DNA from 2 places in the Agromyces neolithicus genome. Region 1 is predicted to be linked to the other one. Evidence: predicted binding sites of a transcription regulator. Region 1 holds the regulator's gene; the other holds the start of a gene.
The links. The regulator LexA, encoded in region 1, represses DNA repair genes until DNA is damaged. The targets are predictions, from matches to a motif close to TCGAACANNTGTTCGA.
Positions count from the first base shown of each region.

Region 2: ABD164_RS01560 (HNH endonuclease signature motif containing protein) is a predicted target of LexA. The motif match lies at 7,607-7,622, and genes of this name have one in related genera.

Region 1 is NZ_BAAANJ010000002.1:45,221-60,831, reverse strand. It holds gene ABD164_RS03510 (methylenetetrahydrofolate reductase) at 1-108, shown strand, start outside; gene metE (5-methyltetrahydropteroyltriglutamate--homocysteine S-methyltransferase) at 105-2,450, shown strand; gene ABD164_RS03500 (Kelch repeat-containing protein) at 2,575-3,696, shown strand; gene ABD164_RS03495 (alpha/beta fold hydrolase) at 3,693-4,544, shown strand; gene lexA (transcriptional repressor LexA) at 4,593-5,306, opposite strand; gene ABD164_RS03485 (LysM peptidoglycan-binding domain-containing protein) at 5,539-5,934, shown strand; gene ABD164_RS03480 (histidinol-phosphate transaminase) at 5,981-7,081, shown strand; gene hisB (imidazoleglycerol-phosphate dehydratase HisB) at 7,078-7,692, shown strand; gene hisH (imidazole glycerol phosphate synthase subunit HisH) at 7,689-8,327, shown strand; gene priA (bifunctional 1-(5-phosphoribosyl)-5-((5-phosphoribosylamino)methylideneamino)imidazole-4-carboxamide isomerase/phosphoribosylanthranilate isomerase PriA) at 8,436-9,182, shown strand; gene ABD164_RS03460 (SseB family protein) at 9,166-9,996, shown strand; gene ABD164_RS03455 (winged helix DNA-binding domain-containing protein) at 10,108-11,103, shown strand; gene ABD164_RS03450 (hypothetical protein) at 11,371-12,621, shown strand; gene ABD164_RS03445 (hypothetical protein) at 12,722-13,945, shown strand; gene ABD164_RS03440 (hypothetical protein) at 14,059-14,361, shown strand; gene ABD164_RS03435 (dynamin family protein) at 14,539-15,611, shown strand, end outside.
Region 2 is NZ_BAAANJ010000001.1:317,293-332,903, forward strand. It holds gene ABD164_RS01520 (ion channel protein) at 1-230, opposite strand, end outside; gene ABD164_RS01525 (SHOCT domain-containing protein) at 428-826, shown strand; gene ABD164_RS01530 (DUF998 domain-containing protein) at 895-2,043, opposite strand; gene ABD164_RS01535 (DUF2017 family protein) at 2,183-2,677, opposite strand; gene clpS (ATP-dependent Clp protease adapter ClpS) at 2,674-2,967, opposite strand; gene ABD164_RS01545 (class I SAM-dependent methyltransferase) at 3,013-4,212, opposite strand; gene ABD164_RS01550 (hypothetical protein) at 4,414-5,091, shown strand; gene ABD164_RS01555 (DUF4232 domain-containing protein) at 5,215-5,943, shown strand; gene ABD164_RS01560 (HNH endonuclease signature motif containing protein) at 6,009-7,466, opposite strand; gene ABD164_RS01565 (heat shock protein transcriptional repressor HspR) at 7,681-8,094, opposite strand; gene ABD164_RS01570 (DnaJ C-terminal domain-containing protein) at 8,104-9,096, opposite strand; gene ABD164_RS01575 (nucleotide exchange factor GrpE) at 9,219-9,908, opposite strand; gene dnaK (molecular chaperone DnaK) at 9,905-11,785, opposite strand; gene ABD164_RS01585 (hypothetical protein) at 12,070-12,624, shown strand; gene ABD164_RS01590 (MFS transporter) at 12,682-14,067, opposite strand; gene ABD164_RS01595 (MarR family winged helix-turn-helix transcriptional regulator) at 14,211-14,717, shown strand; partial or broken gene pdxY (pyridoxal kinase PdxY) at 14,834-15,611, opposite strand, start outside.

The sequences.
Region 1 (15,611 bases):
CACTTGTACACCTTTAACCGCCATGAGGCCGTGCTCGACGTGCTCGGCCGCCTCGACCTGCACACCACTGCGCAGCTCGTCAATGAAAGGAACACCACACCACGATGACCGCACACGCCTTCCCCACCGGAACCATCCTCGGGTACCCCCGCATCGGCCGACGACGTGAGCTCAAGCGCGCCGTCGAGGCGTTCTGGGCCGGCACGATCGACGCCGACGAGCTCGAGGCGCGCGCCGCCGCCCTGCGCGCCGCGACCCGCGAGCGCCTCGCCGACCTGGGCCTCGATCGCGCGACCTCGGCGATCCCCGAGTCATTCTCGTTCTACGACCAGGTGCTCGACGCCGCGATCACGGTCGGCGCCGTTCCGCCGCGGTTCGCCGGCCTGCGCGATGCCGGGGGCGGCGTCGATCTCGCCGGGTACTTCACGATCGCCCGCGGCGTCGGCGACAGCGCGCCGCTCGAGATGACGAAGTGGTTCGACTCGAACTACCACTACCTCGTGCCCGAGATCGGACCCGACACCGTGTTCACGCTGCACGCCGATCGCATCCTCGCCGAGTTCGCCGAGGCGAAGGCGCAGGGATTCCTCACGAGGCCCGTCGTCGTCGGGCCGGTGACCTTCCTCCTCCTGGCGAAGCCGGCCGACGACGCTCCCGCCGGCTTCGGCCCGCTCGACCGCCTCGGCGACCTCGTGCCCGTCTACGGGCAGCTGCTCGACCGGTTGGCCGCGGCGGGCGCCGAGTGGGTGCAGCTCGACGAGCCCGCGCTCGTGAGCGAGAGCATCGACGAACCTCGCGATCGAGTGCTCGAATCGGCGGCCACCGCCTACGACGCGCTCGGCGCGGCCGACGCTCGGCCGTCGATCTTCGTCGCCGCACCGTACGGTGCGCTCGATGACGCCCTGCCGGTGCTCGCGGCGACCCCCGTCGAGGCGATCGGACTCGACCTCGTGCGCGGCACGCTTGCGGCGCAACTCGACCCGGTGACCGAGGAGTCGCTCGCGGCGAAGACCCTCGTCGCGGGCGTCATCGACGGTCACAACGTCTGGCGGGGCGACCTCGCGGCCGCGTTCGCGCGCGTGGAGGCCGTGCAGCACTTGTCGGGCGCCGTCGCGGTGTCGACCTCGACGTCGCTGCTGCACGTGCCGCACGATGTCGACGCCGAGACCTCCCTCGACGCGCGCCTCGGTTCGTGGCTCGCGTTCGCCGACCAGAAGGTCGCTCAGGTGGCGACGCTCGCCCGTGGACTCGGTGAGGGCCGCGAGACGATCGAGACCGCTCTCGACGAGGCATCCGCCGCCCTGGCCGACCGCACCAGTGCGCCCGGCGTGCGCGTTCCCGCGGTGCGCGACCGCGTGACGGCGCTCGCCGATCGTGACTTCGCGCGCGCCGTATACGACGAGCGGGTCGCCGCGCAGCAGAGCCTCGATCTGCCCGAACTGCCGACCACGACGATCGGCTCGTTCCCGCAGACCGGCGACATCCGGCGGGCTCGGGCGCGTCTTGTGAAGGGCGAACTCGATGCCGACGGCTACCGGCAGCTCATGCGCGCCGAGATCGAACGGGTCGTGCGGCTGCAGGAGGAGATCGGCCTCGACGTGCTCGTGCACGGCGAGCCCGAGCGCAATGACATGGTGCAGTACTTCGCCGAGTTGCTCGATGGGTTCTCGGTCACTGAGCACGGCTGGGTGCAGTCGTACGGCTCGCGCTGCACCCGCCCGTCGATCCTGTGGGGCGACGTGTCGCGGCCGGCGCCCATGACGGTCGAGTGGTCGTCGTACGCGCAGTCTCTGACCGAGAAGCCCGTCAAGGGCATGCTCACGGGCCCGGTGACGATCCTCGCCTGGTCGTTCGTGCGTGACGACCAGCCGCTCGGCGACACGGCCCGCCAGGTGGCCCTCGCCCTGCGCGACGAGATCGCCGACCTCGAGCGCGCCGGCATCCGGGTCATCCAGGTCGATGAGCCTGCCCTTCGCGAGCTGCTGCCGCTGAAGCTCGCCGAGCAGCCCGCCTACCTCGACTGGTCGGTCGGCGCATTCAGGCTCGCCACGGGCGGCGCCGCGTCGGCAACGCAGGTGCACACACATCTCTGCTATTCGGAGTTCGGCGTCGTCATCGACGCCATCAAGAACCTCGACGCCGACGTGACCTCGATCGAGGCGGCGCGTAGCCGCATGGAGGTCGTCGACGACATCGCCGCGAGTGGCTTCGCCCACGGGATCGGCCCGGGCGTGTACGACATCCATTCGCCGCGCGTGCCGAGTGCTGTCGAGGTGCAGGCGTTGCTCGAGCGCGCGGTCGCCGAGATCCCGGCATCGCGACTCTGGGTGAATCCCGACTGCGGGCTCAAGACCCGTGGTTACGACGAGACCGTCGCATCGCTCGAGCACATCCTCGAGGCCGCGCGCGCGGTGCGCGCCGAGCTCAGGGAGTCCGTGCTCGCCGAGTAGCCGGGGATTCGGACGATCCGGTCGGATGTCGCGTACCCGCGGCCTCCGATCGGATCGGGTTCAGGCACGGAACGAACACCTTGGCTGCATTGTCAGGCGGTGGCACGCGGACGTAACATTCGTCATGCGCACGTTCGGGATGGCGGCGCTGGTGGTCGTCGCGCTGTCGCTGACCGGGTGCACGGCGGGCGAGCAGCATGCGCCGGTGCCTGGTGCCACCGTCGACGGAGCAGACGCGATGCGGGCCGGGAACCGCGCCGCCCACACGGCGACCTCGCTCGCCGACGGTCGGATCCTGGTCGCGGGCGGATGTGTCGTCGACGGCTGCGGCACGGCGAGCGCCGATGCGATGATCATCGGCGCCGACGGGCGAACCGTGGTGCCGGTCGCACCTCTGAGCCTGCCACGCACGAACCACACGGCGAACCTGGTGCCCGACGGACGGGTGGTCGTCGTCGGCGGATTCCTCGGCGAGGGCGAGGGGGTCACCGGCTCGATCGATGTCCTCGATCCCGTCGGGGCGACGACGGCTCCGGCAGAGACGGTCGTGCCGCGCGGCGGCCACGCGGCGGCCGTCCTGCCCGACGGCCGCGTGCTCGTCGTCGGGGGCGACGCCGAGCCAGGTGGCTTCACCGCGAGTGCGGAGGTCTTCGACCCCGAGACCGGTGCGGTCGCGGCGGCGCGCCCCTTGCCGTGGGCGGCGGACGCCCTCGAGGCGACCTCGCTCGCCGACGGTCGCGTACTCGTCACGGGTGGCCGTGTCGATCGCGGTACCGGCACCGACGCGGCCGCCGTGTACGAACCTGATCGCGACGAATGGGTTGCGGTGGGATCGCTCGCGGTTCCCCGGTTCAAGCACTTCCAGGTGACGCTCTCAGACGGCCGGGTGCTCGTCGGCGGGGGCACAGCCGACGATCGCGGGCTCCATGCCTCGACCGAGGTCTTCGACCCCGCCGCAGGCGGCTTCTCGTCCGGCCCCGACCTCACGCAGCCGCGGTACAAGCTCTCGGGCGGCGCGCTCGCGCTCGCCGATGGTCGGGTGGTCGTCGGCGCCGGCGGCGACACTGTCGAGCTCATCGACGTCGCGGCGGGCACCTCGAGGGTGGTCGCGGAACTCGATACGACGGCCTCGTTCGCGACGGTCAGCCTGCTCGAGGACCAGTCGGTGCTCCTGCTCGGAGGCTACGACGACCGGATCGCTCTGACGGGCCTCATGCGCGAAGTGGCGATCCCGGATCGCCGATGAGATCGGCTGGCTCGCAGCGTCCATCCAGTTCGGTCGGGGGCGATGCCCAGCAGGGGAGGCTAGGTTCGCGTCATGCGCCTCGCACTTCACGAATCCGGCAGTGGCTCCAGGACCGCCATCCTCATCCACGGCATCATGTCGGATTCTCGGGCTTGGCACCGCGTGACCGCCGAACTCGAGGCCACGGGGGGTTCCGTGTGCTCGCGGTCGACCTCAGCGGACACGGCCGTAGCCCCCGCGCACTGCGCTACTCACCGGCAGCATGGGCCGACGACGTCGTCGAAACGGTCGCACCGCTGCTCGACGGTGCACCCGACGTGGTCATGGGGCACTCACTCGGCGGGCTCGTCGCGAGCCTGGTCGCCGATCGACTCGCGCCGCGCGCTGCGATCTACATCGATCCGGCCTTCGCGTTCCCGAAGGGCGTGAAGGGCTTGGCGTACAAGGCGTTCTTCGCGATGGCGCCGCGGCCGAAGCGATCGGCGCTCGTGCGCATGAACCCGAAGTGGAGCGCGGTCGACGTCGACATCGAGCTCGCGACGCTGCGCGACTGGGACAAGCGTACGATCCTGGGCTTCAGCGACACTCGACCGCTCGTTCCGCCGGCGAGGCTCGTCGCGCCGAGCCTTGTGCTGCTCGCCGAGAGGAGCCTGCTCATCACCGATCGGGTGGCTGCGCAGATGCGACGCCAGGGCATGACGGTGACGACGGTGCCCGGCACCGGTCACACCGTGTTCCGCGACGATCACGCGGGGTTCATGCGCGCGGTCACGGAGTGGCTTCGCGGAGTCGCACCCGCGACCGTGGGTGTGGCACGTGCCCTCGTGCCGGCACGGGTGACCGCCTGAGCCGACCGAGCCGACCGGCCTGAGCCCACTGCCGCGTGCTGGGTGGCGTCAGACGGCGCGCAGCACCGCCACGACCTTGCCGAGCACTTCGGCGTGATCGCCCACGATCGGTTCGAACGCGGTGTTGCGGGGGAGCAGCCAGGTGTGGCCGTCGCGCTGGCGGAACACCTTGACGGTGGCTTCGCCGTCGAGCATCGCGGCGACGATCTCGCCGTTCTCGGCCGTGCGCTGCGAACGCACCACGACCCAGTCGCCGTCGCAGATCGCGGCGTCGATCATCGAGTCGCCGACGACCTTCAAGATGAACAGCTCGCCCTTGCCGACGAGCTGCCGGGGGAGCGGGAAGACCTCGTCGATCTGCTGTTCGGCGGTGATCGGCACGCCTGCGGCGATACGGCCGACGAGGGGGACCATCGCCGCGTCGCCGACCGGCACCGGGTCGCCGGCGGCTTGGGGACGATCGTCGAGCCCCGGGAGTTCGATCAGCACCTCGAGCGCGCGCGGCCGGTTGGGGTCGCGCCGGAGGTAACCGGCGAGTTCGAGCTGATTGAGCTGGTGCGTGACGCTCGAGAGTGATGAGAGCCCGACGGCGTCGCCGATCTCGCGCATGCTCGGCGGATAACCCCGGCTCGCGACCGAACGCTGCACGACCTCGAGGATGGCGATCTGCTTCGCACTCAGGGTCTTTCGGCGTCGTGCCCGGCCGGTCTCACGCACGTCGTTGTCGGTGCTCACGGTCTCGCCCTTCGTCGAGGTCGCCATCGCGACCCAATGTCAGTGGTGTCTGGTCGACTGTCTTCCGGACATTCGAAACTGTATCCGCCCCGGGCGGCAGCGGCAAACATTCGTTCGAGTGTGTCGCCATATCCAGTGGCGAAGACATTCGGCGGTGAGGGGTTGCGGCTTCGAGCGTTCGAATGTATGTTCGGAACAGAGATTCGCATCCGGCCCTCCCGGCCGAGGGCCGGATGCGACTCGACTCAGGAGGTGTGACATGAGCGCAGCGATCGTGAATCCCGGCTTCCGCCCTCAGGCAAGCCTGCGGGCCACCCGAGCAGGGGCAGACCGTGAGACGCGCCCCGGGCGCCTGCGACTCACCCGGCGCGGCCGGGTCGTGTTCACCACCCTCGCGTCGATCCCTCTCGTGCTGTGGGCGATCGTCGCGGTGCTCTCCGCGGGTGGGGCTGCCGCCGATGTCGAGGGCGCCGCCGTCGGCGCGGGGCTCGAGTACGTCACCGTCGGCGCGGGCGACTCCCTCTGGGAGATCGCCGTGGCGCTCGATTCCTCCGCCGATCCGCGCGTCGTGATCGACGAGATCGTGCGGCTCAACGGTCTCGACGATGTGGTCATCGAGCCCGGGCAGCGCCTCGCGGTGCCGAACGCCGGCTGACGTCATACAGGGCATCGGCCCGAGTGCTCGTCGGTAGCATGGATCGGTGACGAGTCTCGACGACCTCCCCATCCGCGATGACCTCCGTGGGCGCACGCCGTACGGCGCTCCGCAAGCGCACGTGCCGGTCGCGCTCAACGTCAACGAGAACACGCACCCCATCCCCGAAGACGTGGCGCACGACATCGTCGCTCGCATCGCCGCGGCCATCCTGCGGCTCAACCGGTACCCCGACCGCGAGTTCAGCGAGCTCCGCTCGGCACTTGCCGCCTACCTCGGTCACGGCCTCACCTCCGAGCAGCTCTGGGCCGCCAACGGGTCGAATGAGGTGCTGCAGCACGTCATGCAGGCCTACGGGGGGCCGGGTCGTTCGGCGCTCGGCTTCGCGCCGACCTACTCCATGTACAGCCTGCTCGCGGCGGGCTCCGGCACCGAATGGATCGCCGCCTCCCGCGACGCGGGGTTCGAACTCAGCCCCGAGACCGCCCTCGCCGCGGTGCGCGAGCACGACCCCGACATCGTGCTGCTCTGCGCCCCGAACAATCCCACGGGTACCCCGCTCTCGATCGAGACGATCCGGGCCGTCGCCGACGCCGCGCGTGGCGTGGTCGTCGTCGATGAAGCGTATTTCGAGTTCGCCGATCCGGGCACGCCGAGTGCGCTGACCTTGCTCGACGGGCGCCCGCGGCTGCTCATCTCGCGCACCATGAGCAAGGCGTTCGCCTTCGCCGGAGCGCGGGTGGGCTACCTCGCCGGCGACCCGGCCGCGATCGACGCCCTGCGACTCGTGCGATTGCCCTACCACCTGTCGGCACTCACCCAGGCGGCCGCGCTCGGCGCGCTCGCACACGCCGACGAGATGCTCGCGATGGTCGACGAGATCCGCGGCCAGCGTCGACGCATCTCCGAGACGCTCGCCGAACTCGGGTTCGCGCCGGCCCGCAGCGGATCGAACTTCGTGCTCTTCGGCGGTGTCGACGATCCGCACGCGGTCTTCGAGCAACTGCTCGCACGGGGCATCCTGATTCGCGACATCGGCATTCCCGGCCACCTTCGCGTGACGGCCGGAACCGAGGCCGAGACGACCGCATTCCTCGAGGCGATCGCCGTCTTCGCGCCGGCGGGCCGCAATAAGATCGACGTATGAGCCCCCAGACGCCTGCGCGCACCGCACAAGTGCAGCGCGAGACGAGCGAGTCGAGCATCGATCTCTCGATCGATCTCGACGGCACCGGAACGAGCGACATCGAAACCGGGGTTCCGTTCTACGACCACATGCTCACGGCGTTCGCGAAGCACTCGCTCACCGATCTCACCGTGCGGGCGAACGGCGACGTCGACATCGACGTGCACCACACCGTCGAAGACACCGGCATCGTGCTCGGGCAGGCCATCAGGCAGGCGCTCGGCGACAAGCGCGGCATCTCGCGCTACGGCGACGCACTCGTTCCACTCGATGAGGCACTCGCCCAGGCGGTCGTCGACATCTCGGGCCGGCCGTTCCTCGTGCACTCCGGCGAGCCGGCCGGGTTCGAATACCACCTCATCGGCGGCCACTTCACCGGGTCGATGGTGCGCCACGTCTTCGAGGCCATCACGTTCAACGCCGGCCTCACCGTGCACGTCACCGTGCTGGGCGGCCGCGACCCGCACCACATCGCCGAGGCCGAGTTCAAGGCGTTCGCGCGCGCGTTCCGCCAGGCGAAGGCGCTCGACCCGCTCGTCTCGGGCATCCCGTCCACGAAGGGCGCCCTGTGAACCGCAGGCCCCGCGTCGCGCTGCTCGACTACGGCTCGGGCAACGTGCACTCCGCAGCCAAGGCGCTCGAGGCGGCCGGCGCCGAGGTCGAGGTCACGGCCGACCGCACCACGGCACTCGAGGCCGACGGGCTTGTCGTGCCCGGCGTCGGTGCGTTCAAGGCCGTGGTCGACCAGTTGCACGCGGTACGCGGCGACGAGGTCATCGACCGTCGCCTCGCCGGCGGTCGCCCCGTGCTCGGAATCTGCGTCGGTATGCAGGTCATGTTCGAGCATGGCGTCGAGCGCGGTGTCGACACCGAGGGGCTCGGCGAGTGGCCCGGCGCCGTCACCGAACTGGCGGCACCGGTGCTGCCGCACATGGGCTGGAACACGGTGACGCCCGACGAGGGCTCGGTGCTGTTCGACGGCATTGAAGACGAGCGGTTCTACTTCGTGCACTCGTTCGCCGCGCAGCAGTGGCATCTCGATGTGATGCCGCCGTTCCCGGCGCCCAAGCTCACGTGGGCCGAGCACGGCGGGCGGTTCCTCGCCGCCGTTGAGAACGGCCCGCTGTCGGCCACCCAGTTCCACCCCGAGAAGTCCGCAGCGGCAGGCATCCGACTGCTCGCGAATTGGATCGGCACGCTCCACTGAGCGCGCCGACGTCTGGGCCGGTCATGCCGACGCGTCGACTTCGGTGAGGGCGTAAGATCCTGTGATTGTGCCCCCGTCGATTCCCGACGAAGATTCCTGAGGACAATGATGAGCGAGTTCAGCAAGACCCCCGGCCTGGTGCTGCTTCCGGCCGTCGACGTGGCCGGCGGTAAGGCCGTGCGCCTGACGCAGGGCGAGGCGGGCACCGAGACGAACTACGGCGATCCGGTCGACGCGGCGATGGACTGGGCCGACCAGGGCGCAGAGTGGATCCACCTCGTCGACCTCGATGCGGCGTTCGGCCGCGGTTCCAACGCGGGGGTGTTGAAGAAGGTGATCCGCCAGGTGCGTGGGGTCAGTGTCGAACTCTCGGGCGGCATCCGCGACGACGAGTCCCTCGAGCACGCGCTCGAGATCGGAGCGAAGCGCATCAACCTCGGCACCGCGGCTCTCGAGAATCCCGAGTGGGCGGCGTCGGTCATCGCGCAGTACGGCGAGGCGATCGCAGTGGGGCTCGATGTGCGCGGCACGACGCTCGCAGCGCGCGGGTGGACGAAGGAGGGCGGCGACCTCTGGCAGGTGCTCGACCGCCTCGAAGAGGCGGGAACCGCACGTTACGTCGTCACCGACGTCACGAAAGACGGCACCCTGCAGGGCCCGAACCTCGACCTGCTGCGCCAGATCCTCGACCGTACCGAGCGCCCCGTGGTCGCGTCGGGCGGCGTCTCGAGCCTCGACGACCTGGTGGCACTTCGCGAACTCGTTCCGCTCGGTCTCGAGGGCGCAATCGTCGGAAAGGCTCTCTACGCGGGCGCGTTCACGCTGGCCGAGGCACTGGATGTCGCGTCGCGCTGACGAACCGCACGAATCGTCGACGGATGCCGCGGCTGCGGCTGATCCGAAGACGACCGACTCTGCGGGTGTGCCGTGGCAGGGGCGCTCGTTCGGGCCGAACCCGCACGCCGCCGACGACGGCCTCGCACCGCCGAAACTCGCCGCTGCGATCGCGGGGTTCCGCGACGGCACGGCGGGGCAGGCCGAAGTCGTCGCCGCGTTCGCCCGGTCGCGCTTGCTGATTCCCCTGCTCGCGCAGCTCGGCGACCCAGGGTCCGAGATCGGTGCACACGGCCTCGCCGTCGACAAGAGCCAGGAGCTGTCGATCGTGACGGTCGCAGGCCCTGACGGTCGCCAGGTGCTGCCGGTGTTCGCATCAGTCGACGCGATGTCGAAATGGAACCCGATCGCGAGGCCCGTTCCCGCCGACGGCGTGCGCGTCGCACTCGCCGCCGCCGACGACGGCACCGAGCTCGTCGTGCTCGACCCCGGCTCGCCGACCGAGTTCGTGCTGCGCCGCCCCGCGGTCTGGGCGGTCGCGCAATCGCACGAGTGGACTCCGCCGTTCGAGTCCGATGCCGTGAAGGCCGCGTTCGAACGCTCGATCCAGTCGGAGCTCGCCGTGCTCGGGGTCACCCTGCGGGCCGGTGACCCCGATGCTCGGCTGGCGGGGCCCGAGCTCGTCGTGCGGCTCGAGCTCGTGCAGGGCCTCACCCGTGAAGAGCTCGACGCCACGACCGCCCGCCTCGCGCGCCGGTGGGCTGCCGACGAGGCGATCGCGACGCTCGTCGACTCGCTCACGGTGAAGCTCGTCGGCGGGACATCCGTAGCCTGACACGCCACCCACGAAGGGAGTGCCGCCCTGATCACCGACCTCGACATCGCACGTTGGCGCCTGGCGAGTCAGCGCGCCATCGCGCCGTTCGCCTCGGGCGCCGACGCGGTCGTGGCTTCGCTGCTCGCCGTGCAGGCCGAGAATCCGCAGCAGTCGGCGTGGGCGGTCGCGTCTCGCACGACGTCGCCAGACCTCGCGGAACTCGCCGCGCAGCTCGAATCGGGGGCGGTGCTGCGCACCCATGTGCTTCGGCCGACGTGGCACTACGTGCGCGCAGATGACGCCGCATGGCTGCTCGAGCTGACGGCCGCCCGCGTGCGTCGGGTGACCGAGCAGCAGTTGCGCGAGCTCTTCGGCATGGATGCGTCGGCGATCGACTCCGCCACCGAACTCGTGGTCGCCGCGGTGTTGAACGGGCGCAGCCGCACGCGACCCGAGCTCGCTGACGACCTGGCCCGACACGGATTCGAGCCGAGCGGGCAGCAGCTCATGGTGCTGCTCGCGCAGCTCGAGCTCGACCAGGTCGTCTGCAGCGGTGCGCCGCGCGATGGCGAGCACACCTACGCCTCGTTCGACGAGCGGGTGCCGAAGCCTCGCCGGCTCGACCGCGACGATGCGCTGCGCGAGATAGCGCTGCGCTACTTCACCGGTCACGGCCCTGCGACCGAACGTGACCTCGCGTACTGGGCGACCCTGACGCTCGGCGACGTGCGTCGCGGGCTCGATGCGGCACGCGATCGGCTCGAGTCGTTCGAGCATGAAGGCCGCACGTTCTGGCATACGCCGGGTCATCCGCCCGAAGGCGCCGGCGAACCCGGCGCCCACCTGCTGCAGATCCTCGATGAGCTCTACCGCGGCTACCAGGAGACCCGCTGGGTGCTCGACGTGGCGGGCGCTGTGCCCCGGCGGCGTGAGACGGCCGCGGGCATGGCCCTCGTCGACTCGCAGCTCGTGGCGACGATGCGCCGCCGGATCACGTCCGATCGGGTGATCTTCTCGCTCGGGCCGTACCGCACGCTTCACCGTCGAGCGCTCGACGAGCTGCAGCGCGCAGCCACCCGCTACGGCGAGGTGCTCGGGCTCGAGGCGGTGCTCGAGGTGGCCTGAACGGCGCTCGGAATCGCGGTCGGCACGAGCCAGGAGCTGTCGATCGTGACGGTCGAAGGACCCCACGGGCGCAGGGTGCTGCCCGTGACGACGATCGTGAGGCCCGCGGCGTCCCCTACCGAACCCGGATTGAGCGTCAGAGCCCCCTACCGACCCCGAACGGGTGTCGGGATAGCCCCCGATGCCGGCGGCTGCGTGCACTCGTAGCGTGAGATCCGTACACGACAGCAGGGCGTGATGGCGTCCGGGAAGTGAAGGAACACTCTCATGGCTTTCGACGACAACAACGTGTGGAATCGCGTCCGTGACTCGTTCAACGTCAACGTGGCGGTGCCGATCAGTGACAACAACGTCGACTCGCTCAACGACAACAACGTCGACTCGCTCAACGACAACAACGTCGACTCGCTCAACGACAACAACCTGGACTCGCTGAACGACAACAACGTCGACTCGCTCAACTACAACGACGTCAACTCGAACAACGACGACATCCTGTCGCACAACACCGACAACTCGACCGAAGACTCGTACAACGACAACTCCGACAACTCCGACAACTCCGACAACTCGACCAACGATTCGCACAACGACAACTCCGACAACTCGGTGCACATCAGCGACTCGTTCAACCCGGTCGACAACTCGGTCAACGCCGGCATCCGGCAGTACAACGTCGGCTTCGACGACCTCAACATCGTCGGCGGCGCGGGCGGTGCGGCAGCCGCCGGGTACGGCGGCGGACATGGTCACGGCGGCAGCGACACCGAGGTGAACATCGACAACCGCTCGACGGTGGTCGACCAGTCGGTCAACCAGAACATCTCGGCCAGCGGCGGCGCCGGCGGCCACGCGGGAGTGCTTGCAGACGCGTCCGGCGGCGATGGTGACGGCGGCACCGGCGGTACCGGTACGGGTGCCACAGGCACTGGCGGCGCCGGCGGTACCGGCGGCGCAAACCTGGGACTCGGCACCGGCGGCAGCGGTACCGGCGGCGCAGGTGGCAGCGGTGGCGCCGGCGGACTCGGCGGACTCGGTGCCGGCGGTGACGGCGGCAACGGCGGTGCAGGCGGAGCCGGCACGGGTGGTTCCGGCAGCGCGGACGGTGACGGTGGCGCCGGCGGCACAGGCGGCAGCGGCACCGGTGGCAACGGCGCCGGTGGCGACGGCGGCTGGGGCGACGGCGGCGAGGGCGGCAACGTGGGCGCCATCGGCGGCGACGGCGGAGGCGGCAACGTCTTGCAGTCGTTCGAGAACGAGGCGAACGTCGCCTCGGGTGACGGCTCGGTGGCAGCGGGCAACAGCGCCTGGGTCGACAACTCCAGCACCGACATCTCGGTCGGCGACGTCTCCATCGGCAACACGTGGGACTCGTACAACGAGGAGACCGACTGGGAGGTTGACGTCGACGACTCATTCAACGACGACTACTCCACCGACGTCGACGTCGACGTCGACAACGCCAACATCCTCAGCCCTGACGCCGTCGCCGTACAGGTCGACGACATCACGCTGTAGGACGTTGCTGGACGGCCCGGCCGTCCCTCGGGGCGGCCGGGCACACGAGACAACCGACAGCAGGGCGCAACAGCGTCTGCGAGAGTGAAGGAACACGCTCATGGCTTTCGACGACAACAACGTGTGGAATCGCGTTCGCGACTCCTTCAACGTCAACGTGGCGGTGCCGATCAGTGACAACAACGTCGACTCGCTCAACGACAACAACGTCGACTCGCTCAACGACAACAACGTCGACTCGCTCAACGACAACAACCTGGACTCGCTGAACGACAACAACGTCGACTCGCTCAACTACAACGACGTCGACTCGAACAACGACGACATCCTGTCGCACAACACCGACAACTCGACCGAAGACTCATACAACGACAACTCCGACAACTCCGACGACTCCGACAACTCGACCAACGATTCGCACAACGACAACTCCGACAACTCGGTGCACATCAGCGACTCGTTCAACCCGGTCGACAACTCGGTCAACGCCGGCATCCGGCAGTACAACGTCGGCTTCGACGACCTCAACATCGTCGGCGGCGGTGGCGGCCATGGCTACGGGAGTGGCGACACCGAGGTGTACATCGACAACCGCTCGACGGTGGTCGACCAGTCGGTCAACCAGAACATCGCGGCCGGCGGCGGCGCCGGTGGAGCCGGATTGGCGGCCGCAGACGCGTCAGGTGGCGACGGATCCGGCGGTGTCGCCGGCGCAGGCATCGGCGGTCTCGGCATCGGTGGCCCAGGCGGCGACGGTGCTGACAACCTTGGCTTCGGGGCCGGGGGTGACGGCACAGGTGGCAACGGCGGCGCCGGAGGCGCCGGCGGCTCGGGTGCACTCGGTGCCGGTGGCTCTGGCGGCAGCGGCGGTGTCGGTGGAGCCGGCACTGGTGGCTCCGCCAGCGCAGACGGCGACGGCGGTGCCGGCGGCGACGCGGGTTGGGGCGATGGTGGCCGAGGCGCCGGCGGCGACGGTGGCGGTGGCGCCGGCGGCGACGGCGGCAACGTGGGCGCCATCGGCGGCGACGGTGGAGGCGGCAACGTCGCGCAGTCGTTCGAGAACGAGGCGAACGTCGCCTCGGGCGACGGCTCGGTCGCTGCGGGCAACAGCGCCTGGGTCGACAACTCCAGCACCGACATCTCGGTCGGCGACGTCTCCATGTACAACACGTGGGACTCGAACAACACCGAGACCGACTGGGATGTGGACGTCGACGACTCGTTCAACGACGACTACTCCACCGACGTCGACATCGACGTCGATAACGCGAACATCCTCAGTCCTGACGCCGTTGCCGTACAGGTCGACGACGTGACGCTGTAGGGCGTTGCGCGTCCTGCCCGGTCGCCCCGCGTGGGGCGACCGGGCACACCGCCATCAGGCGCCGGCCGCGGTGGCGTGAGAATGCGTTCCCCCAACCCGTGAAAGCCTCAGAAATGTCCAGTGACCAAGCGCCGAGCGAGCAGGGCTCGCTTCCCGACGGCGACGCACTCGATCGGTCCGCTGACCAACCCGACGGCGCCGACGAGGTGTTCGACGACGGTGGCTGGGGCGCCGCGATCGCAGATGCGCTCTCCGACCCGGCTGCAGGAGACCCGACCGTTGCGAACATGTTCAGCGCGGAGATCGAGAACGTCAACGCGTCCGATTGGGATGTCGATGCCGCGCTGATCTGGGGCGATGCGGGCGATGACACCGTCATCGACGGGGGGAGCACGGGGCTCGACTTCCCCCTTTGAGGTCGGAACGTCACGGGGCGGGTGCACTCGGCCCCGTGCTCTGTCACCATGGAACGAGAACCGGGGGGATTCGTGCCGGAAGCAGCCGACGCCGATGGGTCAGAAGCAACAGAACTGCGTGCGCTGAGGCACGGCGATGATCTTCGCGCGCCGCAGATCGGCGCCGAGCCATCGGCCATGGTGCAAGTCATCCGCGACGTCGGGCGGCTCGCCGCCACTTCGGGCCGTGCAGACCTGGCCAGGCGGCTCGAGCAGACGCAGGCGAGGTTGATCGACCCTGATATCCGGGTGATCGTGGTCGGCGAGTTCAAGCAGGGCAAGAGCAAGCTCATCAACGCCCTGGTGAACGCCCCCGCCTGCCCGGTCGATGACGACATCGCGACGAGCGTGCCGACGTCGGTGGGCTACGCAGAGGAGCCCCAGGCCTGGGTGCTGGTGCACGACCAAGATGCTGCCGACTCGGCGGCGACGCTCGAGCGCCGCCCGATCGCCCTCGAGGAGATTTCGGACTTCGTGTCGGAGCACGGCAACCCGGGCAACGAACGTCGCGTCGTGTCGGCCGAGGTGCTGCTGCCCAGGGAGATCCTCAAGGGAGGATTGAAGCTCGTCGATTCACCCGGCGTCGGGGGGCTGGAATCGTCCAATGCGCTGGCGACCCTGTCGGCACTGTCGACGGCGCACGCCGTATTGCTGGTATCGGATGCCTCGCAGGAGTACACCGACCCAGAGGTGCAGTTCCTCAAGCACGCCATGCGCATATCGCCGAACGTGGCTGCCGTCCTCGCAAAGACCGACCTCTACCCGGCATGGCGCGAGATCGAGCAGATCAACCGAGGACACCTGCAGGGAGTCGGCGACGTGCCGATCTTCTCGGTCTCCAGCGACCTTCGCCTGCTCGCCGCCGAACTTCAGGACCGAGCCGTCAACGACGAGTCGGGCTTTCCCGCGCTGGTCGCGCACCTGCGTCGTGAGGTGCTCGGCCGCGCCGAGGTCATTCACGAGCGCAGCGCCGTTCACGACCTCGTGTCGGTGGTGGAGCAGCTCACGATGTCGCTGCGCTCCGAGCTGAACGCGATCCTGCACCCCGAGGACACACCGCGCATGATCGCCGAATTGGAGGCGGCCAAGGCGCGTGCCGACGAGTTCCGCGGGCGCTCAGCGCGTTGGCAGGTCACCCTCACCGACGGTGTCGCCGACCTCATCGCCGACATGGAGCACGACCTGCGCGACCGGCTGCGCAAGGTGCAGCG
Region 2 (15,611 bases), on a different contig from region 1:
ACGGCGAGACCGGTGACCGTGAGCACCAGCACGGTCCACCACCCCGCCGAATCGACCCCGAGCGCATCGGGGAGCAGGTCGTAGAGCACCGACGAGAACGCCTCCGACAGGGCGCTCAGCGCCCAGAGCACGAGCGCCGCCACCACGCCGATGAGCAGTGCAGGCACCGACAGCAGAATCAGGCGGCGCGGTGTGACATCCGCATCTCTCGGTGGTATCGCGAGCGTCATCTCAGGTCCCGTCTGCCGAGTTCGTGGGCGGATGCGCCGTCGAACACGAGGGCGTGCAGCCACTCTGCCGAATGCGCCCGCCCGCGTCGAGAGTAGCGCTGGCGCGGCGTGTGAATGTGGACGTCCCCGCATGCCGCGCGATAGGTTCACCTCAGCGGCGCTCTATGGGGGAGCGCTCACACAGCGAAAGGCTCCACATGACCTTCTGGAACAACTTCTGGGACCTGATCTGGTGGTTCCTCTGGGCGTTCGTCTTCATCGCCTACCTGTTCGCGTTGTTCGCGATCATCGGCGACCTGTTCCGCGACCACAAGCTCAACGGCTGGTGGAAGGCGGTGTGGATCCTCTTCCTGATCTTCGTGCCGTTCCTGACGGCACTGGTGTACCTGATCGCGCGCGGCAACGGCATGGCCGAGCGTTCGCAGAAAGAGGCGAAGCAGTACCAGGCGGCCACCGACGAGTACATCCGTCAGACCGCGGGGGCATCGAGCCCCTCCGACGAGATCGCGAAGGCCAAGGCGCTGCTCGACTCGGGCACCATCAGCCAGGCCGAGTACGACCAGCTCAAGGCGAAGGCGCTCTCGCACAGCGCGTAGTCAGGCACGAGAAACGAGGGGCGGATGTCGCGACATCCGCCCCTCGTTTCGTTCAGGTCGTGGCGCACTCAGGGCGCGACGACGTCAGGTCGCGGTGCGTGCATCGCGCCCGAGCTTCGCAGGAACACGATGATCCAGCTGAAGATCAGCACTCCCGCGACGAGTTCGACGGCGGTCAGGTTGTAGTAGCCCGTCGCGAAGAACACGCCGAGCATCACGATGACGCCAACGTAGACGTATCCGAGCAGGATGAAGACGCGCGGCATCGACGGGATGAACCAGCGCAGGCCGATGACAACGACGGCGAAGACCACGGCCATGCCGGTCGCGACGGTGTTGTGCACGAGGAAGAACCGATCGACCGGGAAGACGCCGACGCAGGCGAGGAAGATCCCGATGAGGATGAGGCCGACGCGCACGACATTGCGGCCCCTCACCTCGGCCGCGGTGGTGACCGGCACCGACGCGGTCGCGTAACGGGCGATGGTCGTCACGATGGCGCCGGCGATGATCAGGGTGAGGTTGAAGGCGAGCGCCGAGATGTCGTCGGTCATGCCGAGCGCGCTCAGGTTCTCCTGCCACCACTGCGGGTCGCTCGCACTCAGCATGCTCGCGAGCGCGCCGACGACGAGGAACAGCGCGAGCACGAACGAGAGCAGCATCGGAGTGAGGTGGGCCGACGACAGGAACACCGCGTACGCGGTGACGGCGAAGCCGACGCCCGCGAGCACCGCGCCCGGCAGGGTGAACACCACGGCGCCCTGGAAGCTCTGCTCGAGCAGGTCCGAGAGGCCGATCCAGCCGAGCAGCGCGATGACCGCGTGGGCGACGGCGATGGCCGTGAGGTCGAACCAGTGCACCCTCACGCCCGGCGACTCGAGGCCTGGGAGCGCCTCAGGCGATGCCTCCCGCTCGTGCGCGCGACGGCGCAGCGCGATGCGCCCGATGACGAACGCGACGAAGGTCACGACGACCGCGCCGATGGCCACGTACTGGCCGAGCGACCCCTCCCCCGCGATCGGCAGGTCACGACCGAGGAACGAGATCCACGCGACCACCCCGCCGACGACGAACACGGCTGCGCCGAGGACGAGTGCGGCGGACTCCAGCGACTCGGCCGTGGCGGCCGGATTGCGAAGCACCCGCAGGATCGACGATGGCTCGCGGGCGACCGACGCTGCGGCGTCCGTCGCAGGTGCGGTGGCGGTTCGACTCACTGGCTCTCCTGTCGTCGTGCGGCGCCGGCGCCGGCGTCGGTGTTCGGCATCAGCATGCCAGCACCGGGTGCGCGCACGCGGGCGCGGCGCGCGGACGGGGCATCCGATCGCCGCTTCGACGCCTCACGAACCGTCGCGCTCAGGGCTTGATCGGGTCGAGCACCTCGAGCATCGACCCCTGCACGAACCCGGCCCACTCGTAGGCGGCACGCAGGTAGTCGTCGCGGGTCTCGACGTCGGCGTCGGCCTCGTCGTCGTCGAGGCCGACCCGCTCGGCGAGGATGAGTCGCAGGTCGGTGAGGAATGTCAGCCACCCCCACGCCTGCGCCTGATCGAGCTCGATCTGAACGACGCCCTCGTCGGGATGCTCGACCGCGGTCGCGTCGCGCACCGATTGCGCGGCCTGACGCTTGCCGTCGACGAGGCTCTCGCGGGTGTAGCGGGTGAACTCCTCTGACGCCTCGAGGTCTTCGGGGTAGGCGTTCGGCAGCAGCCGGCCGAGCGCGGGGTCGTCGGCCTCGCCGAGCAGCAGTACCGAGTCGACCTGGTCGGCGAGTTCTGAGAGCAGCATCGCCTCTTCGGTCTCGAGCACGATGCGGATGCCCTCGCCCCCGCCGAGTCCGGCGACGATCACGTCTCGGCCCTCGCGACGGTGGCCTGCAGACCGTAGCCGTGCATGGCCTGCACATGGTGTTCCATCTGCTCGCGTCTGCCGCTGGCGACGACAGCCCGACCCTCGGTGTGCACCTGCATCATGAGACGCTCGGCCTTGTCGCGCGGAAACCCGAAGTAGCTGCGGAACACGTAGGTCACGTAGGTCATGAGGTTCACCGGGTCGTCCCACACGATCGCCTGCCACGGCACGTCGGCCGCGACACGGTCGCGGAGTTCGGTGTCGTGCTGCTCGAGGGTCGACGTGCTCACGCTCCAAGCCTGACACGACCTCGCGCGCGACGGAACCTCGAACCGTCACGCCGCTTTCGTCGAGGCGGTCACGGTGAACTTCGCGTTGCGCGCGATCTGCCGGGTCGGCCCGATCGTGCGTTCGAGCAGCGGTCGGTAGCGCAGATGCGAGTTCCACACGCACCACAGCTCGCCGCCCGGCGCGAGCACCCGGGATGCATCGGCGAACAGGTGCGCGGCGATGCCGGTGTGCAGCGCGGCGTCGGAATGGAACGGCGGATTCAGCACCACCAGCCGCTCGCTGGCGTCGGTGAGCAGCTCGAGCCCGTCGGCCTGTGCCACGCGCACGCGGTCGGCGACGCCGTTCGCGTCGGCTGTCAGTCGAGCGGATGCCGCTGCCGAGGCCGAGCGATCGGTCGCGGTGACCCGCAGCCCGGCGCGCTCGCGCGCGAGCCACGTCGCCACGACGCCGGAGCCGCAGGCGAGGTCGACGGCCGTCGCGGCATCTGGAACCGCGTCGGCGAGGTGGGCCAGCAGGAACCGCGTGCCGATGTCGACGCCCGTGCCGGCGAAGACGCCGCCGTGGGCGACGACAGTGAGGCCGAGGTCGTCGTGCCGCTCGCGCCGCGGCCACGGACCTGCTGGTCGAGGAGCGCCCGACGAAGGAGGACCCCACACTGCTGGTCGAGGAGCGCCCGACGAAGGAGGACGCGTCTCGAGACCTTGCGCCGTCAGCACCCGCGACTTCTGCCGCGCATGCGACACGTCGAGCCTCTCGAAGTGAAGGCGCAGCACGTCGTTCATCGCGAGCGACATGTGCTTGATGCGCCCGCCCGCGACGAGCACGACCTCGGGGTGCGCGTGCGCGGAGACGAGCGCGGCCACCTCGTCGAGCCGGTCGAGCGAGCGCGGCAGGCGCATCAGCACGAGCCGAGCGCCCGCAACCAGCCCGGGCACGAGCGGCATCGACCGCACCGTGCCGCCGAAGTGCATGCGCGAGGCGTTCTCGGCGAGCGCGCGCTCGCCGGTCACGAGATCCTGGTGCACCCGGATGTCGCGTGCCCCCGCATGCGCTGCACCGAGCGAGGCCGCCCCCAGCGCGATCGCGCCATAGGCATCGTCGATGACGACGACCTCGCCCGGCCCGGCCGCCGCGATGAGTGCGGCCGCTTCGTCGAGAATCAGCCGGTCAGCGGCATCCGATGCTTCGAGACCCGGCCCCTCGACGTCGGGGGAGCGGCGCAACGCACCGAAGTCGAAGGGCATTCGCCAAGCGTACGCGCGGGGGGCGCGTACCGGGTGCGGACGCCGGGCTCTGCAGGAAGAACCTTCGCAGTCGCGGCGTGTCGCCGCGCAACACCCCGCACCGGTGTCAGAAGTTCCTACGTTCGGCGCGACAGGCGCGACAGGCGCGACCCGCGAAACCTGGGTGCGGCGCCCATGCGACTTTGCTACCCTCGGTGCCGCATGCGGCACGCACGGCACGGGGGAGCGAGAAGCGGCGAGCGATTCGTTCGCCGCTTCGCCGGCGTGCTCTCGGTCACGGCCGTGCTGGGCCTGATCGCCACGCTCGCGCTGGCACCGCTCACGCGTCCTGACGCCGGGGAGCCGGCGTACGCGGCGTCGGCGGATTCGCCGCACGCCGGTGACACGCAACGGGTCGAAGTCGCAGCGGATGTCGCTGCCCCCGCCATCTCGCACGAGTCGTATACCGCCGCCACGGGGCCGCAGACGCTCGTCGCCGGCGGCACGAACCACGACTGGGCGAAGCTCGTGCTCGTCTTCGGCGGATTCCCCGTCACCGACGAGAACGTGGTGGTCATCACGCAGTGGATGCGCGAGGAGAACGGCCCCGACAACTGGTGGAACCGCAACAACCCGCTCAACAACGGCAACGGGTCGGGAGGCGGCTCGGGGCTCGGCAGCTATGCCACCCTGCAGGTCGGCGCCGAGTACGCGGCCGACAGCCTGCGGCGCCTGTCGTTCTACGACGCGATCGAGGCCGGGCTCGACGCCAGCGCACCCGCCGCGACGACCGCGGCCGCGATCTGGCAGTCGCCATGGGCGACGAGCCACTACGGCAACGGCGCGCACTGGTCGACCTCGCCGGTTCCCGTGGTCGATGCGCCCGCCTCGGCCTGGTGAGACACCGCCGCGTTGTCGGCCCAGTGGTGTTCGACAGATCAGGGCAGACCCTCGTGACGGGGCCGACCCGCCTCGCTAACATGTGTCGAACCGTGCATGGCGCATGGAGGAGAGAGGCTCGCCATGAGCAAGGCCGAACACGGCGCACTGATCGTGGCGGTGGTCTGCGCCATCGCCCTCGCCGGCTGCGCGCCCGCTGCCCTCGCGAGTCGCGACGCGACGCCCACCCCGACGACGCACACGCGCACGGCGACGACGCCGCCGACGCCGACGCCCGGCAGCACTGCTCAGGGAGCCTCGAACTCAGACGCGGAGTCGACGAACCTTCGGCTCGGTGAGATCGTCGAGCCGCCGACGGGTACGGCGAGCGGGTCGAGCGGTGCTGCTCCAGTGACGGCACCGGTGACGGCACCGGTGACGGCACCGGTGACGGCACCGCACTGCGTCGACGAGCAACTGGTTCTGACCTATCAGGCCCGACCGCAGGATTCCGGTGCGGGCAGCTTCTACGGGGATCTTGTCTTCACGAACGTGTCGGCGACCGACTGCTCGTTCGACGGGTGGCCCGGGCTGATCGCCCAGAATGCCGACGGTGTGCAACTCGGGGCCCCGGCACGCGCCGAGGGTGCGACATCCCAGACCGTCGTGCTGTCGGCCGGCGGGGGCGTCGCCACGGCGAACCTGCACGGCAACAACCCGGGCGTGTTCGACTGCCCGGCGACGACATCGGCGACGCTGCGCGCCTACATCACGTCTGACGGCGCCGGACCGGGCATCGCGGTGACACAGGCGATTCCCGTGTGCTCCGACCGCACGGCGACGCTCGGAATCGGGTCGCTCGTCGCGGGCTGACGCCCTCTGCGCGCCGACTGCGCGCCCTTTCGGCTGCCGTGATCGCACGCTCGCATCGCGACACCTCAACCAGTTCGGCGTTCGGGAGGATCGCTGCGCCCTGCGGGTCGACTCGACCGTCGTCTGCTGCGCTCGCGACGGTCGATGCGATCGGCGATTCGGGTCGGTGACGTCGTGGGGCGCCGCCAGGTGCCGCTGGGATCGAGCCACTTCGGCGGGCGCACCTCGGGCACGCCGTGCCGCATTCGGATGCCCCAACCCGACGTGTCGATCGTGCGGTGGTGGAACCAGCAGACGAGCACTCCGTTGTCGGGATGGGTCGGCCCGCCGTCGACGTCGGGGATCACATGATGGATTTCACACCAGGCTGCAGGCACCGTGCAGCCTGGGATGAGGCATCCACCATCGCGCAGCGTGATCGCGCGTCGCTGGTGCGGCGTGAAGCACCGCTCAGGCGAGCCGAGCTCGATGATTCGTCCGCGATCGTCGAACACGACCCGCTGGGTGCCGCCGGTGCAGATCATGTGCTGTACCGCACGCAGCGCGACCGGCACCTCGACGCCGTCGGCGTGGCCCACGCCGCGACCGGCCACCAGATCGGACTCTCGCACGCTGACGAGCACGGTCGGAGCCGCGCCGCCGATGCTCGGGTGCTCACCCGACCGCGCGGCAGTGTCGATGATCGCCGCGAGCACGTCGTGACGCTGCTGACCGCTCGTGCGCGTCTCGGCGGGCACTGCGTGCTCGGCGAGGTCGTCGCCGGCGCCGAACACGTCGCCGCTGCGCGGCGAGAGGTGCGCGTCGAACAGCCGCGTCAGTTTCGCGGCCACCTCGGGCATCAGTGCGCCCTGCACCGGGATCAGCCCGTCACGTGCTTGCCCGAGTCGCAGGCCCCGCCTGCGCATCGCTCGCTCGTCGTCGGGCTCTGGCCCGTCTTGGTCGAGGAAGAGCGCCCATGCTCGCGCCTGCACGGCGACCTCATCGGAGCTGCACCGCACCGGAGCTGCCTCGTCGGCGCCCACGGCCTGCGCAACCAGCCCGCGCTCGGCCGTGTCGAATTTCGCGGGATCGGCCACGTGGCGTGCCCGGCTCAGCGCATGCACGATCACACCGGCCGCATCGACACCCAGTTCGCCGGCCGCGAGCGCTTCGGCGACACGGGGGAACTCGGCGCACAGGGGCTCACCGGTCAACGGCGCGCGCGCACGCGTCGCCTCGCCGAGCGAAACCCGACGGCGCGCCTCTGCACCCGAAGCCTGGGTGACCCGCTCGATGAGCTCTGACGCCGACCTGCACCCTTTCATGACCGACAAGCGACGCTCGCGACCCGACTCGAGCGAGCTGCGCTCGGCGACCTCGCCCGCGAGCACGACCCGATAGCCGTCGACGACCCTGCCGAGCCCTTCGAGCGCGCCCATCGCCAGCAGCAGATCGTCGTCGCCGAGCGGCGTTGCATCGTCGAACGAGAGCACACCCGCGACCTGCGAGCGGAGTTGCTCGAAGGTCTCGTGGAGGCTGGCCATACCCCGATTCTGCCGTGACCCACCGACATCGGACCGCGCACGAAACATCCGGTCAGCACTGCAAACCCACCATGCACGGTCGATCGCGACAGCGGGAATCGGACGCGGCCGAACGTGCACTCAACGCCCCCCAGCGGGCATCGAATGCACGCTCGGCGGCGAATAGCGGGAGCCGAGGGTGAGCGTGAGGTCGCAGGGTCGGAGCGACCCTCGATCAGCGCTCGAGCGGCCGCCAGACGACGACGGCGTTCTCGCGACGCACGCGGGTGCCGGCACGCAATGTGACGACCTCGCCGGCAGACCCGGCCGCGAACACGCGCCGACCGGGCCGGTTGAGCATCTCGTCGGCGAGCGCCGCCTCGAGTTCGCGCACTCTCGCCCGCAGCGTCGCCACCTCGTCTTCGAGGCCGAGCACCCGGCGGATGCCCTCGAGGCTCACGCCCTCGCTCGAGAGCTGGGCGATCTCGCGCAGCTGCGCCACATCGCGCATCGAGTACCGGCGCGACTTACCGGCCGTACGAGTCGGCGACACGAGGCCCATGCGGTCGTACTGGCGCAGCGTCTGCGGGTGCATGCCGGCGAGTTCGGCGGCGACCGAGATGACGAACAGCGGGCTCATCTCGTTCATGTCCATCGCCTAGCCTCGCGCCTTGGCGATGAGGTCGTCGCGCGGGTTCTCGTCGGGCAGCTCGGCCGCGAACGCCTTGAGCTTCTCTTCGGCGTCGCCCGACAGGTGCGACGGTACGGCGATCTGCACGACCGCGAGCAGGTCGCCCGTGCCCTTCGACGTCACGACGCCGCGGCCCTTGACCCGCAGCACGCGACCGCTGGGCGTGCCGGGCGCGACCCGCAGCTTCACGGGATCGCCGCCGAGGGTGGGCACCTGGATGGTCGCGCCGAGCGCCGCCTCGGCGAACGTGACCGGAACGGTGACACGCAGGTTGAGCCCGTCGCGCTCGAACACGGGGTGCTTGCGCACATTGACGGTGAGGATGATGTCGCCGGACTCGCCGCCGTCGGGCGAGGGATGCCCTTTGCCACGCAGCCGGATCTTCTGGCCGTCGGCCACGCCCGCGGGAATGCGCACGGTGATCGGCTTGCCCTCGGCCGTCTGCAGCGTGATCTGCTCGCCCTTGGTCGCGGTGATGAAGTCGAGCGTGGTCGTCGCCGTGACGTCGCGGCCGCGCGAGGGACCGCCGAACCCTCGGTAGCCGCCGCTGGGCTGGCCGAACCGGCCACCGCCGAAGAGGCCGCCGAGTAGATCGTCGTACTCGCCGCCGCCCTGCTGGAACGTGTACGACTGACGCCCGCCGCCCTGGCCGAACATGCCGCCGAAGACGTCTTCGAAGCCGCCACCGGCACCGCCGCCGCCGGGCGCGGTGAATCGGGCACCCGATCCCATGGCGCGGATCGCGTCGTACTCTTTGCGCTGCTCGGCGTCGGAGAGCACCGAGTTCGCCTCGCTGATGTCCTTGAACTTCGCCTCTGCGGCTGAGTCGCCCGGGTTCTGGTCGGGGTGGAACTTGCGCGCGAGCTTGCGGTACGCCTTCTTGATGTCGGCGTCGCTCGCGTCTTTGGAGACGCCGAGCACCTGGTAGAAGTCCTTGTCGAACCAATCCTGACTGGCCACCGGCACCTCCTCTGTCTGAGTCTGTCTGAAGCGGGATCGTCGGTCGAGTAGGCCGGAGGCCGTATCGAGACTTCTGGGTGGTCTCGATACGGCGCTGGCGCGCCTACTCGACCGACGATGGGCTACTGCGGCGTCTTGACGACGACCTTCGCCGGGCGCAGCTGCACGCTGCCCAGGTTGTAGCCGGTCTCGACGACGTCGGCGACCGTGTCGACCTCGACCTCGTCGCTCTGCTGCTGGAAGATCGCCTCGTGATGCTGCGGGTCGAACGGCTCGCCGACCTCGCCGAACGAGGTGAGCCCGAGCTTCTCGACCTGAGCGCGAAGCTTCGCCGCGATCGTCGCGAAGGGCGTGTCGCCCTCGAGGTCGCCGTGCTTCTCAGCCCGGTCGAGGTCGTCGAGCACGGGCAGCAGCACCGCGACGGCGGCACCGACCGCACGCTCGCGCTCGAGCTCGCGGTTGGCCTCGGTGCGCTTGCGGTAGTTCGCATACTCGGCGGTGACCCGCTTGAGGTCGGCGAGGTGCTCGTCGCTCGGCTCCTGCACCTCGGCGTTGGCCGCGTTCAGGATGTCGTCGACCGTGAGCTCGTACTCGTCTTCGGCGAGGTCGGATGCCTCGGCACCGGCTTCGCCCGCTGCGTCGGTGTCGGAACCGGCACCCGCCTCGGCACCGGCCGCCTCGGGGGCGCCCTCGGCGGGCGCCCCGTCGGCATCGGAGGCGTGGGCGTGCCGAACCTCGCCGGTCTCGGGGTCGATGCGGCGTTTGTCGCGGATCACCGGCTCCTCGTGGTTCTGGTTCTGCTCGTCGGTCATGACGTCTTCTTCTCGTCCTCGTCGTCGACCACTTCGGCGTCGACCACGTCCTCATCGGACGAGTCATCTGCGGCGGGGCCCGACGCCGAAGCGTCTTCGCCACCGGCGGCAGCGGCGTCGGCCTGCTGCGACTGGGCGTAGATCGCCTCGCCGAGCTTGCCCTGCGACTGCGTGAGCTTCTCGAACGCGGTCTTCACGGCCGCGTCGTCGTCGCCGGCGAGCGCCGACTTGAGCGCGTCGACGTCGCCCTGCACCTCGGACTTGACGTCGGCAGGCAGCTTGTCGTCGTTGTCCTTGATGAGCTTCTCGATCGAGTAGGCGAGCTGCTCGGCCTGGTTGCGCGTCTCGGCCGACTCACGGCGCGCCTTGTCTTCGGCTGCGTGCTCTTCGGCCTCGCGCACCATGCGCTCGATGTCGTCCTTGGGCAGCGACGAGCCGCCCGAGATCGTCATGCGCTGCTCTTTGCCGGTGCCCTTGTCTTTCGCCGACACGTGCACGATGCCGTTGGCGTCGATGTCGAACGTGACCTCGATCTGGGGGATGCCGCGGGGAGCCGGCGCGATGCCGGTGAGCTCGAACGTGCCGAGCGGCTTGTTGTCGCGCGTGAACTCGCGCTCGCCCTGGAAGACCTGGATGGCGACCGACGGCTGGTTGTCGTCGGCGGTCGTGAAGGTCTCGCTGCGCTTGGTGGGGATCGCCGTGTTGCGCTCGATGAGCTTCGTCATGATGCCGCCCTTGGTCTCGATGCCGAGGCTGAGGGGGGTCACGTCGATGAGCAGCACGTCCTTGCGCTCGCCCTTGAGCACGCCGGCCTGCAGGGCTGCGCCGACGGCGACGACCTCGTCGGGGTTGACGCCCTTGTTGGGCTCCTGCCCCGTCTCTTGCTTCACGAGGTCGCTGACGGAGGGCATGCGGGTCGAGCCGCCGACGAGCACGACGTGCGCGACATCCGACAGCTTGATGCCCGCCTCGCGGATGACGTCTTCGAAGGGCTTCTTCGTGCGGTCGAGCAGGTCGCTCGTCATGTTCTCGAACTCTGCGCGCGTGAGCGTCTCGTCGAGGTTGGCCGGGCCGTTCTCGGTGAGCGAGAGGTAGGGCAGCTGGATCGAGGCCTTCAGACCCGACGAGAGCTCCTTCTTCGCCTGCTCGGCGGCCTCCTTGAGGCGCTGCAGGGCGATCTTGTCGTTCGAGACGTCGACGCCCGTCGAGTTCTTGAAGCGCTTGATGAGCCAGTCGACGACGCGCTGGTCCCAGTCGTCGCCGCCGAGGCGGTTGTCGCCCGAGGTGGCGCGCACCTGGATGGTCGAGAAGTCGTCGTCTTTGCCCACCTCGAGCAGCGAGACGTCGAACGTGCCGCCACCGAGGTCGAAGACCAGGATGAGCTCGTCTTCCTTGCCCTTGTCAAGGCCGTACGCGAGCGCGGCCGCCGTGGGCTCGTTGATGATGCGCAGCACGTTGAGGCCCGCGATCTCACCCGCCTCTTTGGTGGCCTGGCGCTCGGCGTCGTTGAAGTACGCGGGAACGGTGATGACCGCGTCGGTGACGGTATCGCCGAGGTACTGCTCGGCGTCGCGCTTCAGCTTCTGCAGGATGCGCGCCGAGATCTCTTGCGGCGTGTACTGCTTGCCGTCGACCTCAGGCGACTTCCAGTCGGTGCCCATGTGGCGCTTGACCGACGCGATGGTGCGGTCGACGTTGGTGACGGCCTGACGCTTCGCGGTCTCGCCGACGAGCACCTCGCCGTCTTTCGTGAACGCGACGACCGACGGGGTCGTGCGAAAGCCCTCGGCGTTGGCGATGACGGTGGGCTCGCCGCCCTCGAGGACCGAGACGACCGAGTTGGTCGTGCCGAGGTCGATTCCTACTGCACGTGACATGTGTTTCTCCTTCTTCCCCTCGCCGGTCGAGTAGCGCGCAGCGCGTATCGAGACCATTGCCGGGATACCGGTTCGGCCGTTCTGGCCCGCAACCGAAGTACGGGGTGACGAGACTTGAGCCTCGCCGACTCAAGCTTCGCAGTGCCGACTTTTCGTGTCAAGTTGAGCGGGCGAAACTTGAGTGCACTTGGCTCAACTCACAGCATGCGCCCAGTATTCCGGGGCGGAGCACATCGGGGACAACCCCGATAAGCCGCCCGTTCTCAGGCGGTAGTGTGCGGAGAATGACCAAACGTCCCTTGTTCGGCGCCATCGCCGCAAGCACCCTAGCCATCCTGTTCCTCAGCGGCTGCACCGCCGCCGTGCCAGCCCAGACGACGGAGCCGTCGGCCGCGCCGACCGCGACCTCCGACACCGGTGCCGAGCCGACGGAGGAGTCGACCGCTGACGACCCGACGTGCGACGAGGTGTTCACCGACACCGAGTACGCGTCGTTCGCTGAAGACGGATTGACGCTCAACACCGACAGCACCTTCGACCTCGGGCCCGCCTTCACCGACCTCGCCGCCGACGGCGCCCTCACCTGCCAGTGGTCGAAGCCGACCAGCGACGTCGCGGTCTGGTTCGCCCGGCTTCCTGAAGACGACACCGCCTGGGCCGCCCGAAGCGCCGAGTTGACGGCCGCCGGTTGGACCGTCTCCGACGACCCTCTGGCCGGCACCCTGCTCGCACCTGCCGACTACGACGCGAACTACCAGCCGTCGATGTACCACGCCGATGGCGTCACCATCTTCGTGAGTTACGCAGACCTGCTCGAGTCGGTCGCCGACCTGCAATGACGAGCGCGGGGCGGGGCGTTCAGCCTCGCCCCGCCTCACCCAGCGGCCCTCGCTCGCTCAGGTGATCGGCACCGAGGCCGTCGGCGGCTCCTCGCGGACGCGCGGCGCCGGTGTCGGTTCCACTGCGTCCGCCCTCGCGGGCGAGCCCGATGCGGCGAGCGCCCGCTTGATGCGCCAGGCCGCGAACACGGCGATGACGCTCACCGCGACGTGCATGCCGAGGAACACGTCGGTGAGGCCGGCGCCGAGCAGCACCCCCGCGACGAGGGGGCCGGCCGCCGAGAATGCGGTCTGTAGCGCGGCGATCGTGCCGAGGGTCTGCCCGACCATGCCCTTGGGCGCGAGCTGCGCCGTCAGCGGGTTCAGCACCGGGCTGTAGATCGTCTCGCCGACGGCGAAGATGCCGTAGGTCATGACGAACAGCGCCGTGGCGATGCCCGGTGAGAACTGCGCCGCCGAGAGGATGAGCCAGGACACCACCCAGATCGAGCCGACCGCCATGAGCAGGGCCGGGGCGCTGCGCTTCGCGGTGAGCTTCACGACGATGACCTGCAGCGCCACGATGACGACGCAGTTGATCGCCGCAGCGATGCCGATGGCGGCTGGGTCGACGTCGAGCACGGTGATGCCGTACGCCGGCAGGCCCGACTCGAACTGGGCGTAGAAGCCGAGCGCGAGGGCGATCGTGACGACGACCGTCCAGCGCATGGCAGGCTGGGCGAAGATCACCCGAAGCGCGCCGCGCGAGCCTGCAGCTCCGTCGGGGCGCCCATCGCCGTCGAGGTCGACCACGGCGATCGCCCCGGTCGCGGCGTCGACGGCACCGAACGCGCCGGTCGCGGTCGACATGGCCCGGCCGCCCGAGACGTCGGCCGGGGCGACGCGCGCCGGAAGCCGCAACCGCCCGGCGAGCGCGATGATCGCCGACGACAGCACGAACCCGCCGGCGGCCATGACGAAGCCGATGTCGAGCCCGTCGGCGCGGTCGAGGTCGACGACGAGCCCCGCGAGGAACGCACCCGCCGCCATGCCGAGAGCCTCGCCCGTGAACTTGTAGGCGAACACCTTGCGACGGTCGTCGCTCGACGACCAATTGAGCGCGAGCACCTGCTTGGCGGGCACCGCGGCCGAGAGGCCGAGTCCGAACACGAGCATGCCGGCGAGGAACAGCCCCGGAACGTCGGCGAACACGAGCGAGGCGACGCCGGCCGCACCCAGCAGCTGGGCGATGACCGCCACGTGCACGGGGTCGAAGCGGTCGGCGAGGCGACCGGCGAGCGGCGCGGCGACGAGGGCCCCGATCGAGAACAGCGACGACGCGCCCGCGGCGACGAGGGCGCCCCAGTCGCGGGTGTCGGCGGCGTAGGCGTACTGGTAGGGCAGCACCGCCCCCCACCCGAGCGAACCGATGGCACTGGCCAGGATGAGCAGTCGTGCACGCATGATTGTGTCCTCCTCCCGAGGTCTCGACGAGCAGAGGGATGCCTCGCGGCCGAAGCCGGCCGCGAGGCATCCGCTACCCTTCGAATGCGAAGTATTCGATATCGAAATATTAGCAACCGAAAGATGCGTGCGACAATTCCCATATGGCTGAACGCACCCCGAGCGCGCAGGAGCTCCATCGGCGCGCCGTCGCGACCTACGTCAAGGCCGGCGGCGAAGAGTCGGTGCAGCGGGTGATCACGGCCGTGCAGGGCCTCACGAAGAAGCTCGACCAGTGGTACGCGCGCCAGCTCGTCGACCTCGAGTTGACCGCCGGCGAGTGGGCCGTCGTCACCTCGCTCGCGAAGGCCGGCGAGTCGCTCACGCCCACCCAGCTCGCTGAGCTCACGAACGTCGCCCCGTCGTCGATGACGCATCGGCTCGACAAGCTCGCCGAACGAGGGCTCGTCGAACGCTCCCCCGACGCCGAGAACCGCACCCGCATCTTCGTGAGTCTCACCGACGCGGGGTGGCAGCTGTTCAGCGTGGCGATCCGCGGCTCAGACGTCGTCGAGTCCGATGTGCTGCAAGACCTGAGCGACGCCGAGCGCGGCGAACTCGCGCGCCTGCTCGAGGTCGTCATCGCCCGCCTCGACGACATCGACGCCTGAGCTCCGCTCGCTGCGGCGACCGCCGCGTCCATCACGGCACTGCGCCACTTGGGCGGCAACTGCGCCAGTTCGGATGGCGCGGAGGGCGGCGAAATGGCGCAGAGGTTGGGCGGCGATCAGCGCACGCGCGTGACCTCGAACTGCATCCGGGGGTGCGCGAACGCCTGCTGCGACGAGACGAGGGCGAGCTCGCGATCGCCCGACTCGAGCGTGTTCGCGAGCAGGTCGAAGACGCTGCTCGCGGTGCGGGCGAGCGCGCCTTCGCTCGAGCCCGTGAGGTGGCGGTGCGCCGTGAAGAGCGCCGCCGTCACGTCGCCCGAACCGTTGGCCTTGATCGGCAACCGCGGGGTCTGCACGATCCACGCGCCCTCGTCGTCGACGGCGAGCATCTCGATCGTGTCGGCCGGGGCGTCGGGCCGCTCGACGCTCGTGACGAGCACGGTCGACGGGCCCATCGCCCGCGCGAGGTCGACCGAGGCGAGGGTCTCGTCGAGGGTGCGGTTCGGTGCCGGTGAGAAAGCCGAGCTCGAACTGGTTCGGCGTGATCAGGTCGGCCGCCGGAACCACGCGCTCGCGCAGCAACGGCGGAATGGCCTCGTGCACGAAGCATCCGGATTTCGCATTGCCCATCACCGGATCGCACGTGTAGGTTGCCGCAGGGTTCGCGGCCTTCACCCGCGCGACCGCATCGAGGATGACGCCGCCGATCTGCTCGCCGCCCTGGTAGCCCGAGAGCACGGCGTCGACCTCGCCGAGCACTCCGCGCTCGTCGATGCCGGTGATGACCTCGCGCACGTCGTCGGCCGAGAACATCGGGCCCCGCCACGCGCCGTAGCCCGTGTGGTTCGAGAAGTGCACGGTGAACACGGGCCACACCTCGACGCCGAGGCGCTG